2 regions of the Rhizobium sp. CB2179 genome follow, and region 2 is predicted to be linked to the other one. Evidence: predicted binding sites of a transcription regulator. Region 2 holds the regulator's gene; the other holds the start of a gene.
What was found. Region 2 encodes PhoB, which activates phosphate uptake and scavenging genes when phosphate is short. Its sites were predicted from a motif close to TGTCATNNANCTGTCAT; they were not measured.

Region 1: a site for PhoB is predicted at 1,805-1,821, ahead of AC244Q_RS16540 (DUF1045 domain-containing protein). Genes of this name have one in related genera too.

The regions. Positions count from the first base shown of each region.
Region 1 covers NZ_CM172781.1:3,300,085-3,305,531, reverse strand. Annotated here, with positions in the region: gene mnmC2 (tRNA (5-methylaminomethyl-2-thiouridine)(34)-methyltransferase MnmC2) at 1-605, opposite strand, end outside; gene AC244Q_RS16545 (NAD(P)/FAD-dependent oxidoreductase) at 604-1,782, shown strand; gene AC244Q_RS16540 (DUF1045 domain-containing protein) at 1,897-2,604, shown strand; gene puuE (allantoinase PuuE) at 2,720-3,643, shown strand; gene uraD (2-oxo-4-hydroxy-4-carboxy-5-ureidoimidazoline decarboxylase) at 3,643-4,143, shown strand; gene AC244Q_RS16525 (HepT-like ribonuclease domain-containing protein) at 4,140-4,502, shown strand; gene AC244Q_RS16520 (ureidoglycolate lyase) at 4,486-5,007, shown strand; gene uraH (hydroxyisourate hydrolase) at 5,004-5,360, shown strand; gene AC244Q_RS16510 (metallophosphoesterase family protein) at 5,363-5,447, shown strand, end outside.
Region 2 covers NZ_CM172781.1:182,695-188,141, forward strand. Annotated here, with positions in the region: gene pstA (phosphate ABC transporter permease PstA) at 1-928, shown strand, start outside; gene pstB (phosphate ABC transporter ATP-binding protein PstB) at 945-1,760, shown strand; gene phoU (phosphate signaling complex protein PhoU) at 1,805-2,518, shown strand; gene phoB (phosphate regulon transcriptional regulator PhoB) at 2,652-3,335, shown strand; gene AC244Q_RS00945 (GcrA family cell cycle regulator) at 3,582-4,115, opposite strand; gene AC244Q_RS00950 (aspartate aminotransferase family protein) at 4,536-5,447, shown strand, end outside.

The sequences.
Region 1 (5,447 bases), 1.8 Mb from region 2:
GCGAAAGTGCCGCCGGCTGCGCTTTTCTCACAGACGAGCCGCATCAGTTCCTGCGACCACATATCGCTATTGCGCGACGGGGCGAAGCCGTCGAGATACCAGGCGTCGAAGTCGTCTTCGGCTGCCGCGACGCCGTCCAAGGCATAGCCGCATACGACGCTGAGCGTCGTCTGGGCATCGAGATCGAGGCGCACGATACCGGCCGGTATTTCCGGCCAGGCCGCCGTCAGCACCTGACGTTCGGCGTCGATCTCCGGCCAGTGCGATAGCGCCCGGCCGATTTCTTCACCGCGCATCGGGTGCAGTTCGAAGGAGGTAAAATGTAGCTGCTGGCCGTCTGCACGGTGGAGCTTCCATTGCCGCCAGGTCTCAGCGAAGTTCAGACCGGTGCCGAAGCCGAGTTCTCCGATCCGGAATCTCTGCCGCCCGTTCCAGCGCTCTGGCAGGCCATTGCCGGCGAGAAAAACATGGCCGCATTCCAACCGCCCATCGGTCTGGCAATAAAAATGATCGCCAAAGGCGGTGGAATAGGGCATATCGCCGTCGCGCCATTCGAGCGGCTGCGGCGCGCCCGCGCCAATCTGATCGGGGTTCACGTCTGTCATGGAAAAAGCCGATAATCCTCAGCCGGTCTCAGGTCAATCGTCCTCAGAATTGCTGATCGTCGGCGGCGGTATCATGGGACTCTGGGCGGCCGTCCATGCCGAGCGCCGGGGCATCCGTGCCGTTATTGCCGACGCCGGCAGGTTGGGCGAAGGTGCAAGCGGCGGCGTGCTCGGCGCGCTGATGCCACACATGCCGGACCAGTGGTCGGAGAAGAAGCAGTTCCAGTTCGATGCGCTGGTCTCGCTCGAAGCCGAGATCGCCGCGCTCGAATTCGAGACCGGGCTTTCCGCCGGTTATAGCAGGTCCGGACGGCTGATCCCGCTGCCGAAGCCGCATCTCAACACAATAGCGCGCGGCCGTTTCGAGGACGCTGAACAGCATTGGTGGGTGGGCGACCGCCGCTTCCACTGGCATGTCCTCGACAGGCCGCCGATCGACGGCTGGATCGAAGCGTCTGCCGGTGAGAGCGGCTTCGTGCACGACACGCTCGCCGCCCGCGTTGCGCCGCGTTTGCTGATCGCAGCGCTTATCGCCTTCCTGCGGCGGGCAAAGCATGTTCGTATCCTGGAGCATGCGACGGTTGCCGGCCTCGATCCCGATCGCGGTACGGCCGAAATCGAGGGCGAAACCATTGTTTTCAGTCACTGCATCCTGGCTGCCGGCCATCAGTCCTTTCCGCTGTTGCAGGGACTGACGCCGGGGCTGAAACAGCCGCTCGGCCAGCCGGTCAAGGGGCAGGCGGCACTGTTGAACGCCGATATCGACCCGGCGCTGCCGACGATCTTCCTGGACGGGCTCTATGTCGTCGCGCATGAAGGCGGGCATGTGGCAATCGGCAGCACCAGTGAGAACCGTTTTGACCATCCTACATCCACCGACGTCCAGCTCGACGCGCTGATCGAGGCGGCGCGCGGTATCGTGCCGATGCTTCGCGACGCTCCCGTTGTCGAGCGCTGGGCCGGGCTTCGCCCGAAGGCGATCGACCGTGATCCAATGATCGGCCGCCATCCCGACCACCGGCGCCTGATCGCGCTGACCGGCGGCTTCAAGGTCAGCTTCGGCCTGGCCCACCGGCTGGCAGAGGCGGCGATATGTATCGCAGGCGATACAGACTGCGGATTTTTGCTGCCGGAAAGCTTCGCAATTTCAAGCCATATTGCGGCGGCTTCACGTTAAACGTGAATTAGGCGCCGCTACGTTTCGTTATTCTGTCATGCAAATCACCTATCTGCTTGCGCATCGACAGCGCCGGATCAAAACGGCGCTCACTTCCTTGATGGAGGAAATTGCATGCGCTATGCCATTTGCTTCACGCCTCCGGCGGGCGACTCGTTGTCGCTCGTGGCCGCCAATTGGCTTGGCCGAAACGTGTTTTCGGGCGATATGATGGAGCCTCCGGCCGTTCGTGGTCTCGGCATTCACGAGATCGCCTTCCATACCGCCGTGCCTCGCCGCTACGGCTTTCACGGTATTTTGAAGGCGCCCTTTCATCTGTCCCACGACATGGCCGAATCGCAACTCCTGCGCGATCTGATGCGTTTTTCCGGGACCTTCGTTCCCTTCCAAATTCCGCGTATCGAAGTCGCCCGGCTCGGCAATTTCTACAGCCTGCTCCCGAGCGCTCCCTGCGAGCAGATCCAGTATCTCGCCTCGGCGATCGTGCAGGAATTCGATCGTTTTCGCGCACCGCTCAGCGAGGCCGAGATCGAACGCAGCGATCCGGACGGGCTGTCGGCGACGCAATTTTCCAATCTGCATCGCTGGGGCAATCCCTATGTGATGGAGGAGTTCCGCTTCCATATGCCGGTGACAGGCCCCGTCAACGCGATCGACATGCCGCGCATCGAGCCAGCGTTGCGGACGATCTTCGAGCCTGTCCTCTGCGAACCTGTTACGGTTTCGAACGTGGCGCTGATGATCGAAGAGGGCACTGGCGGTCCTTTCCGCGTTCATTCGCTGCATCCGATGGGCAAGGTCAGCGCGCGCAAAATCGCTTGAATCTGCTGGTGAGCTAAACGCTTGTATCGTAAAGGCAAAATCCGGCTGAGCAGTTTCCGTCTCGACATTCCGGCTGCGGATGCTACCGTTCCCCGTCTTTTCAGAAGGTGATTTGATGGTATCCGAGACTTATCCGCGCAATCTCGTTGGTTACGGGCGTCTGACGCCCGATCCGAAATGGCCGGACGAGGCACGCGTCGCCGTGCAGTTCGTTATCAATTACGAGGAAGGCGGCGAAAGCTCGATCCTCGACGGCGACCCGGCTTCCGAAAACCTACTGTCGGAGATCGTCGGTGCGGCCGCCTGGCCAGGGCAGCGCAACCTCAACATGGAATCGATCTACGAGTATGGTTCGCGTGCCGGCTTCTGGCGGCTCTGGCGAATGTTCACCGATCTAAAGGTGCAGGCCACCGTCTACGGCGTGACGCTGGCGATGGCCCGCAACCCCGAGGCCGTCGCTGCGATGAAGGAGGCCGGCTGGGAGATCGCCAGCCACGGCTACCGCTGGCTGGAATACAAGGATTTTCCAGAAGAATTGGAGCGCAAGCATATCCTCGAAGCCGTGCGCCTGCACACCGAGCTTACCGGCGAGCGGCCCTACGGCATGTATCAGGGCAAGCCTTCCGACAATACGCTTCGGCTGGTGCAGGAGGAGGGTGGCTTTCTCTATTCCTCCGATTCCTATGCCGATGACCTGCCTTACTGGGTGAAAGGCGTCGACGGGAAACCCTTCCTGATCATCCCCTATACGCTCGAAACCAACGATATGCGTTTTGCGACGCCGCAGGGCTTCAATGCCGGCGATCAGTTCTTCACCTATTTGAAGGATGCCTTCGATACGCTTTATGAGGAAGGCAAGGCGGGCAGCCCGAAGATGATGTCGGTCGGTTTGCATTGCCGGCTCGTTGGACGTCCCGGCCGGGCGGCGGCGCTGAAGCGCTTCATCGAATATGTCCTGAAGCACGACAAGGTCTGGATTCCGCGCCGTATCGAGATCGCCGAGCACTGGCACAAGCACCATCAGCCGGAAGCGCTCTGATGATGTCGCGAGAGGATTTTGTCTCCCGCTTCGGCGGCGTCTTTGAACATTCGCCTTTCATCGCCGAGCGCGCCTATGACGCCGGCCACGTGACGGAGCCGCTGACGGCGGCCGGTGTGCATGCGTCGCTAACCGCTGTCTTTCGGGTGGCAAGCCCGCAGGAGCGTCTCGGCGTGCTCAGCGCCCATCCTGACCTTGCCGGGCGCCTCGCGATAGCAGGCGAACTCACTGAAGACAGCCGGAAGGAGCAGTCCGGCGCCGGTCTCGACCGCCTGAGCGCGGCCGAACATGCCCGCTTCACCGAACTCAATTCGGCCTATGTCGAAAAATTCGGCTTTCCCTTCATCATTGCCGTCAAGGGGCTCGGTAAGGACGACATCTTGGCGGCTTTCGAAACACGGATCAGCAATGGCAAGGACGAAGAATTTGCGGCCGCGACGGCGCAAGTCGAGCGGATCGCGCTGCTGCGTCTGACGTCGATGCTGCCGGAGGCTGAATGAACGAGCGGCGCGCGATCGACTATCTCAATGAGATGTATGAGGCTGCATCCGAAGCGCTGTCTTTCGTCGGCGGAATGGATGGGGCGGCGTTTGCCGGGGACAAGCTCACTTTCAAGGCGGTCACCTTTTGCCACTTCACCATCGGTGCCGCGGCGTCCCGTCTGCTCGTGACTCATCCAGAATTTGCGAGCGAGCATCCCGATCTGCCGTGGACGAAAATCTGCGGCACGGGCAACCGTATCCTCGACGGCATCTTCGATCTTGATCCTTCCGACATCTGGGAGGCGACCTATCGCACGCTGCCGGAACTTCTTTCTGCGATCGATGCCATCCGTCACTGGCATGCCGAAGGTGAGTAAGCGATTGCCTCCACATCTCGACATCCGTCCGCTTACGAGATCCGCCTTTGCTCCCTTCGGGGAGGTGATCGAAGCCGATCCCGCCTCGATGCGGTTCATCAATGGCGGTACGACGGAGCGGTTTCATGCGCTGGCCGCCACTGAGGCGACGGGCGAAGGCGCACGCGTCATCATCAACCTCTTTCGCGGCCAGCCACGAAGCTTTCCTTATGACGTCGCGATGATGGAGCGCCATCCGCTCGGCACCCAGAGTTTCTCGCCGGTCTCGGGCCGTCCTTTTCTCGTCGTCGTCTCCGAGGATGAGAACGGTCGCCCGGGCAGGCCGCAAGTGTTTCTGGCGCGCGGCGATCAGGGCGTGAACTATCGCCGCAACGTCTGGCATCATCCGTTGATGGCGCTCGGCCAAGCCTCAGATTTCCTGGTCGTCGACCGTGATGGGCCGGGCAATAATCTGGAAGAATACTTCTTCGAAACCCCTTATATCATCAGAGAGCCAGCCCCATGACCGGACTGACCACGCATGTTCTCGATACCGCTCTCGGCAAGCCGGCCGAAGGTTTGAGGATCGATCTTTTCCAGCTCGACGGCGAGATTCGCAGGCATCTGAAGACGGTGGAGACCAATGCCGACGGCCGGGTCGACGGCGGCCCCATCCTCATTGGCGAAAATTTTCGGGCCGGCACCTATGAACTGGTCTTCCATGCCGGCGATTATCTGAGGGCCAGCGGCACGCCGCTGCCGCATCCCGCTTTCCTCGATCTCGTGCCGATCCGCTTCGGCATTGCCGACGTCACGGCGCATTACCATGTGCCGTTACTGATTTCGCCCTATGGCTATTCTACCTACCGAGGGAGCTAGAGATGCGTTTTGCAGCGATCGCCGACATTCACGGCAACCATCTGGCGCTCGAGGCGGTGCTTGCTGATATTCGCGCACAGGGGATCG
Region 2 (5,447 bases):
GGTCCAGCTGCGCGACATGGTCGTTGCCGATCCGTCGATCATCGGCAAGACGGTCAATGTCACGGTGCTCGCCGACGCCAATGTCGACAGCGCCAATAAGGGCCAGATCGATCTCTCGGTCGATGAGAAGAACCGCAAGGTCAACGATAAGCAGGTCGGCTGGATGAACGAGCTGAAGGCGAGCGGCGCTCTCCACAAGCAGTTCAACACCGGCCTCTTCGTCAACGGCAACTCCAGCCGTCCGGAGGCCGCAGGCCTCGGCGTCGCCCTCATCGGCTCGCTCTACCTGATGCTGATCGTCCTCGTGCTCGCTCTGCCGATCGGCGTTGCCGCCTCGATCTATCTCGAGGAGTTCGCGCCGAAGAACAAGCTGACGGACCTGATCGAGGTCAACATCAACAACCTCGCCGCGGTCCCTTCGATCGTCTACGGCCTGCTTGGTCTGTCCGTCTTCATCAACTTCATCGGCCTGCCGCGCTCGGCCTCGCTGGTCGGCGGCCTGGTGCTGACGCTGATGACCCTGCCGACGATCATCATCGCGACGCGCGCCGCCCTTCGCGCCGTGCCGCCGTCGATCCGTGCCGCAGCCCTCGGCCTCGGCGCTTCGAAGATGCAGATGGTGTTCCACCATGTGCTGCCGCTCGCCATGCCCGGCATCCTCACCGGTACGATCATCGGCCTGGCGCACGCGCTTGGCGAAACCGCGCCGCTGCTCCTGATCGGCATGGTCGCCTTCGTCGCCAACGCGCCGACGACACCGCTCGATCCCTCGACGGCTCTGCCCGTACAGGTCTATATGTGGGCCAACGAGGCCGAACGTGCCTTCGTTGAGCGTACTTCGGGTGCCATCATCGTCCTGCTCCTGTTCCTGATCGTCATGAACATGGGCGCCATCCTCTTGCGTCGTCGCTTCGAGCGCCGCTGGTAAACGGAGTTACAAGATCATGAACATGTTGACGGAAGCTGCAGTTGAAAAGGCGCTGGATCACAAGATGAGCAACGTCCCGTATAAGATGATCGGAAAGGATGTCTCGGTTTACTACGGCGAAAAGCGCGCGCTATTCGATGTGAACCTGAACATCCGCGAAAACACCGTAACCGCCCTGATCGGCCCGTCCGGCTGCGGCAAGTCGACCTTCCTGCGCAGCCTCAACCGCATGAACGACACGATCGACGGCTGCCGCGTCACCGGCAAGATCACGCTGGATACCGACGATATCTATGATCCCGATATCGACGTCGTCGAACTTCGTGCCCGCGTCGGCATGGTCTTCCAGAAGCCGAACCCGTTCCCGAAGACGATCTATGAAAACGTCTCCTATGGCCCGCGCATCCATGGCCTTGCCAAGTCGAAGGCCGATCTCGACCAGATCGTCGAGACCAGCCTGCAGCGCGCCGGTCTCTGGAACGAGGTCAAGGACCGCGTGCACGAATCCGGCACCGGCCTGTCGGGCGGTCAGCAGCAGCGCCTCTGCATTGCCCGTGCCGTCGCCGTCAGCCCGGAAGTCATCCTGATGGACGAGCCCTGCTCGGCGCTCGACCCGATCGCCACCGCCAAGGTCGAGGAGCTGATCCACGAGCTGCGCGAGAACTACACGATCGTCATCGTCACCCATTCCATGCAGCAGGCCGCGCGTGTTTCGCAGCGCACCGCCATGTTCCACCTCGGCAATCTCGTCGAGGAGAACGACACCGACAAGATGTTCACCAATCCCGACGATCCGCGCACCCAGGACTATATCATGGGTCGCTTCGGCTGATTTTGGCGTCACCAAGCCTTTCCGTTATTCGAGGATAAAGCCCCATGGCATCGACACATATTTATTCTGCCTATGATGATGATCTGAAGTTCCTGTCCAGGCGGATTTCCGAAATGGGCGGCCTGGCCGAGCAGATGGTCGCCGAAGCCGTGCGGGCGCTCGTCAACGGCGATACCGCGCTGGCGCAGAAGGTCATCTCCGACGATGTGATCCTCGATCACGCCGAACGCGAAATCGGCGACAAGGCGATCGTCACCATCGCCCGCCGCCAGCCGATGGCCGCGGACCTTCGCGAAATCATGGGTTCGATCCGCATCGCCGCCGATCTCGAACGGGTCGGCGACCTCGGCAAGAACACCGCCAAGCGCGTCATCGCCGTCCAAAGCACCGGCGTTCCCCGCAAGCTCGCCCGCGGCCTCGAGCATCTGTCCGAGCTGGCGCTCGTCCAGCTCAAGGAAGTGCTCGACGTCTACACCAATCGTTCCGCCGACAAGGCGAATGCGATCCGCGAACGCGACAACGAGATCGACGCGATGTACACCTCGCTGTTCCGCGAACTCCTGACCTACATGATGGAAGATCCGCGCAACATCACCAGCTGCACGCATCTTCTCTTCTGCGCCAAGAACATCGAGCGCATTGGCGACCACGCCACCAACATCGCCGAGACGATCTTTTACATGACGACAGGCGCGCAGCCGGAAGGCGACCGTCCAAAGGATGACAGCGCCAACACCGTCGGCGCGGTCACCGAATAACCGCCTACACCCCGCCGCTTGCGTGCGCGCCCATCCGGGCGCGCAAGAGGTCGCAGCCAATTCTGATTTTGCGCAGGATGCATTGCTTAAATCACCCCCGGTTTAAGGATCATGCGCGAGGAGACCCACACGCATGATCCCGAGAGTTGCAGTTGTTGAAGACGAGGAAGCCCTCAGCGTGCTTCTTCGCTACAATCTCGAAGCGGAAGGCTTCGAGGTCGATACCATCCTTCGTGGCGACGAAGCCGAAATGCGGCTTCAGGAGCGCACGCCCGATCTTCTCATCCTCGATTGGATGCTGCCCGGCGTCTCCGGCATCGAGCTCTGCCGGCGCCTGCGCATGCGGCCGGAGACCGAGCGCCTGCCGATCATCATGCTGACGGCGCGCGGCGAAGAGAGCGAGCGTGTCCGCGGATTGTCGACGGGCGCCGACGACTATGTCGTCAAGCCCTTTTCGACCCCCGAGCTCGTTGCCCGCGTCAAGGCGATGCTGCGTCGCGCCCGTCCCGAGGTGCTGTCGACGGTGCTGAAATGCGGTGACATCGAGCTCGACCGTGAGACCCATCGCGTCCATCGCAAGACCCGCGAAGTCCGCCTCGGCCCCACCGAATTCCGCCTGCTGGAATTCCTGATGTCGTCGCCGGGCCGGGTCTTCTCCCGCTCGCAGCTTCTGGACGGCGTCTGGGGCCACGATATCTATGTCGACGAGCGCACCGTCGACGTCCATGTCGGCCGCCTGCGCAAGGCGCTGAATTTCTCCAACATGCAGGACGTCATCCGCACCGTCCGCGGCGCCGGTTATTCGATGGAAGCCTGAGGGCTTTCATCTGAGCCTGCTGGCAAAGCCCTGGCAAAACCCGCGACGTCATCCTCGGCCTTGTGCCGAGGATCTGCGCACGCCAAATTAAGCATTTGAAAATAAAGGTTTTTCTCTCAAGTAGTTGAGGTGATCAGATGCTCGGCACAAGGCCGAGCATGACGGAGGGAAACCTGAGCTTCCATCCGCGCATAAAAAAACGGGCCGCTCGGCCCGTTTTCTGCATTCTAACGATGGTCAGCCCCCTCAGCTGGCGCGCGCCGCTGCCCGGCGGCGTTCGTTGACCGGCTGGTAGGCAAGCTTCTGGTGATAGCTGCAATAGGGCGAATTGTCGGGGGACTCGCAGCCGCAGAAATGGAAGTCGTCCTTCAGCGGATCGCCGACCGGCCATTTGCAGGTGCGCTCGGTCAGTTCCGTCAGGCCGAGGCGGCGCGAAATCGGCACCACCACATTGCCTCTCGGCACGTATTCCATTTCCTCGATCGTTTCGATCTCGATCTCTTCCTTCAGCATCGTCGCGCCCTGCTGGCGGGTAACGGTGCGGGTGGTGATGCGAGAGGCGAAGTTCGGCGCGCGCGGCGCCGATGTGTTGCGCTTCGGCGTTCGCGCCGCGGTGTTGGTGCCGCCGGCCTTGGCACGGCCGGGAAGGCACAGCCGGTGCACTTTGCCGATGACCGCGTTTCGGCTGACACCGCCAAGTTGTGCCGCGATCTGGCTGGCGCTCAGTCCTTCGGCCCAAAGCTTCTTGAGTTTCTCGACCCGCTCGTCTGTCCAGTTCATGCCCTGTCTCCACCTTTTGCGTTGGTGATGGCAGAATCCCTCACCGTTGTCCCGGGAGCTCCGAAACAAGAAACGCTTGATCAATTTTGGTGACTAGTTCCGCCGCATGCAGTCTAGTAATTGATCTTTAACCTAGTGTGAGCCTGACTCCGTGACAAGAGTCGCATGAATCCGGATGAATCGAATTCGTAGTTTTCCCCAACTTGCTGTCCCTGCGTGGCATTTCTGCAATAATGCCTGTTGAAGACTGAAAATGCCGCTGTACACCTGTGCTGCATACGCTAAGGGCGCCGTTTTGTTGACATTGCAGCGCGAAAAGGAAATAGTGCCACTCGCCGCCGCAAGGCGGCATTTTTGATTTTTCGGGCCTGGTTTCCTTAGCCGGAGTCATTGCCCGGCAACTTTGATGGAGATCGCGCCATGGCTGAAGCCGCGCCGCTTTATGACACCTATTCTCGTGCCCCGCTGCGGTTCGAGCGAGGCGAGGGCGTATGGCTGATCACCGAAACTGGCGAGCGATATCTCGATTTCGGCGCCGGCGTTGCCGTCACCTCAGTCGGCCACAGCAATCCGCATGTGGTCGGCGCACTGAAGGAGCAGGCCGACAAGGTCTGGCACCTGTCGAACATCTATGAGATCCCCGGCCAGGAGCGTCTGGCAAAACGCCTGACGGACGCCACCTTCGCCGACAAGGTGTTCTTCACCAATTCGGGTGCCGAGGCGCTCGAATGCGCGATCAAGACGGCGCGCCGCTATCAGTTTTCCAAGGGCCATCCCGAGCGCTTCCATATCATCACCTTCGAAGGCGCCTTCCACGGACGGACGCTGGCGACCATCGCCGCCGGCGGCCAGGAGAAATATCTCGAAGGCTTCGGCCCCAAGGCGCCGGGTTTCGATCAGGTGGCTTTCGGCGATATCGAAGCGGTCCGCGCCGCGATCACCGAGGCGACGGCCGCCATCCTCATCGAGCCGGTGCAGGGCGAGGGCGGTGTGCGTCCTGCCACACCTGAGTTCATGAAGGCGCTTCGCCAGCTCTGCGACGAGAACGGCCTGCTGTTGATCCTCGACGAGGTCCAGACCGGCGTCGGCCGCACCGGCAAGCTCTTCGCCCATGAATGGTCGGGCATCACCCCCGACATCATGGCGGTCGCCAAGGGCATCGGCGGCGGTTTCCCGCTCGGCGCCTGCCTTGCCACATCAGAGGCCGCCTCCGGCATGAAGGCCGGTACGCATGGCTCGACCTATGGCGGCAATCCGCTTGCCATGGCCGTCGGCAGCGCCGTGCTCGACATCATCCTTGCCGATGGCTTCCTCCAGCAGGTGCGCGACGTA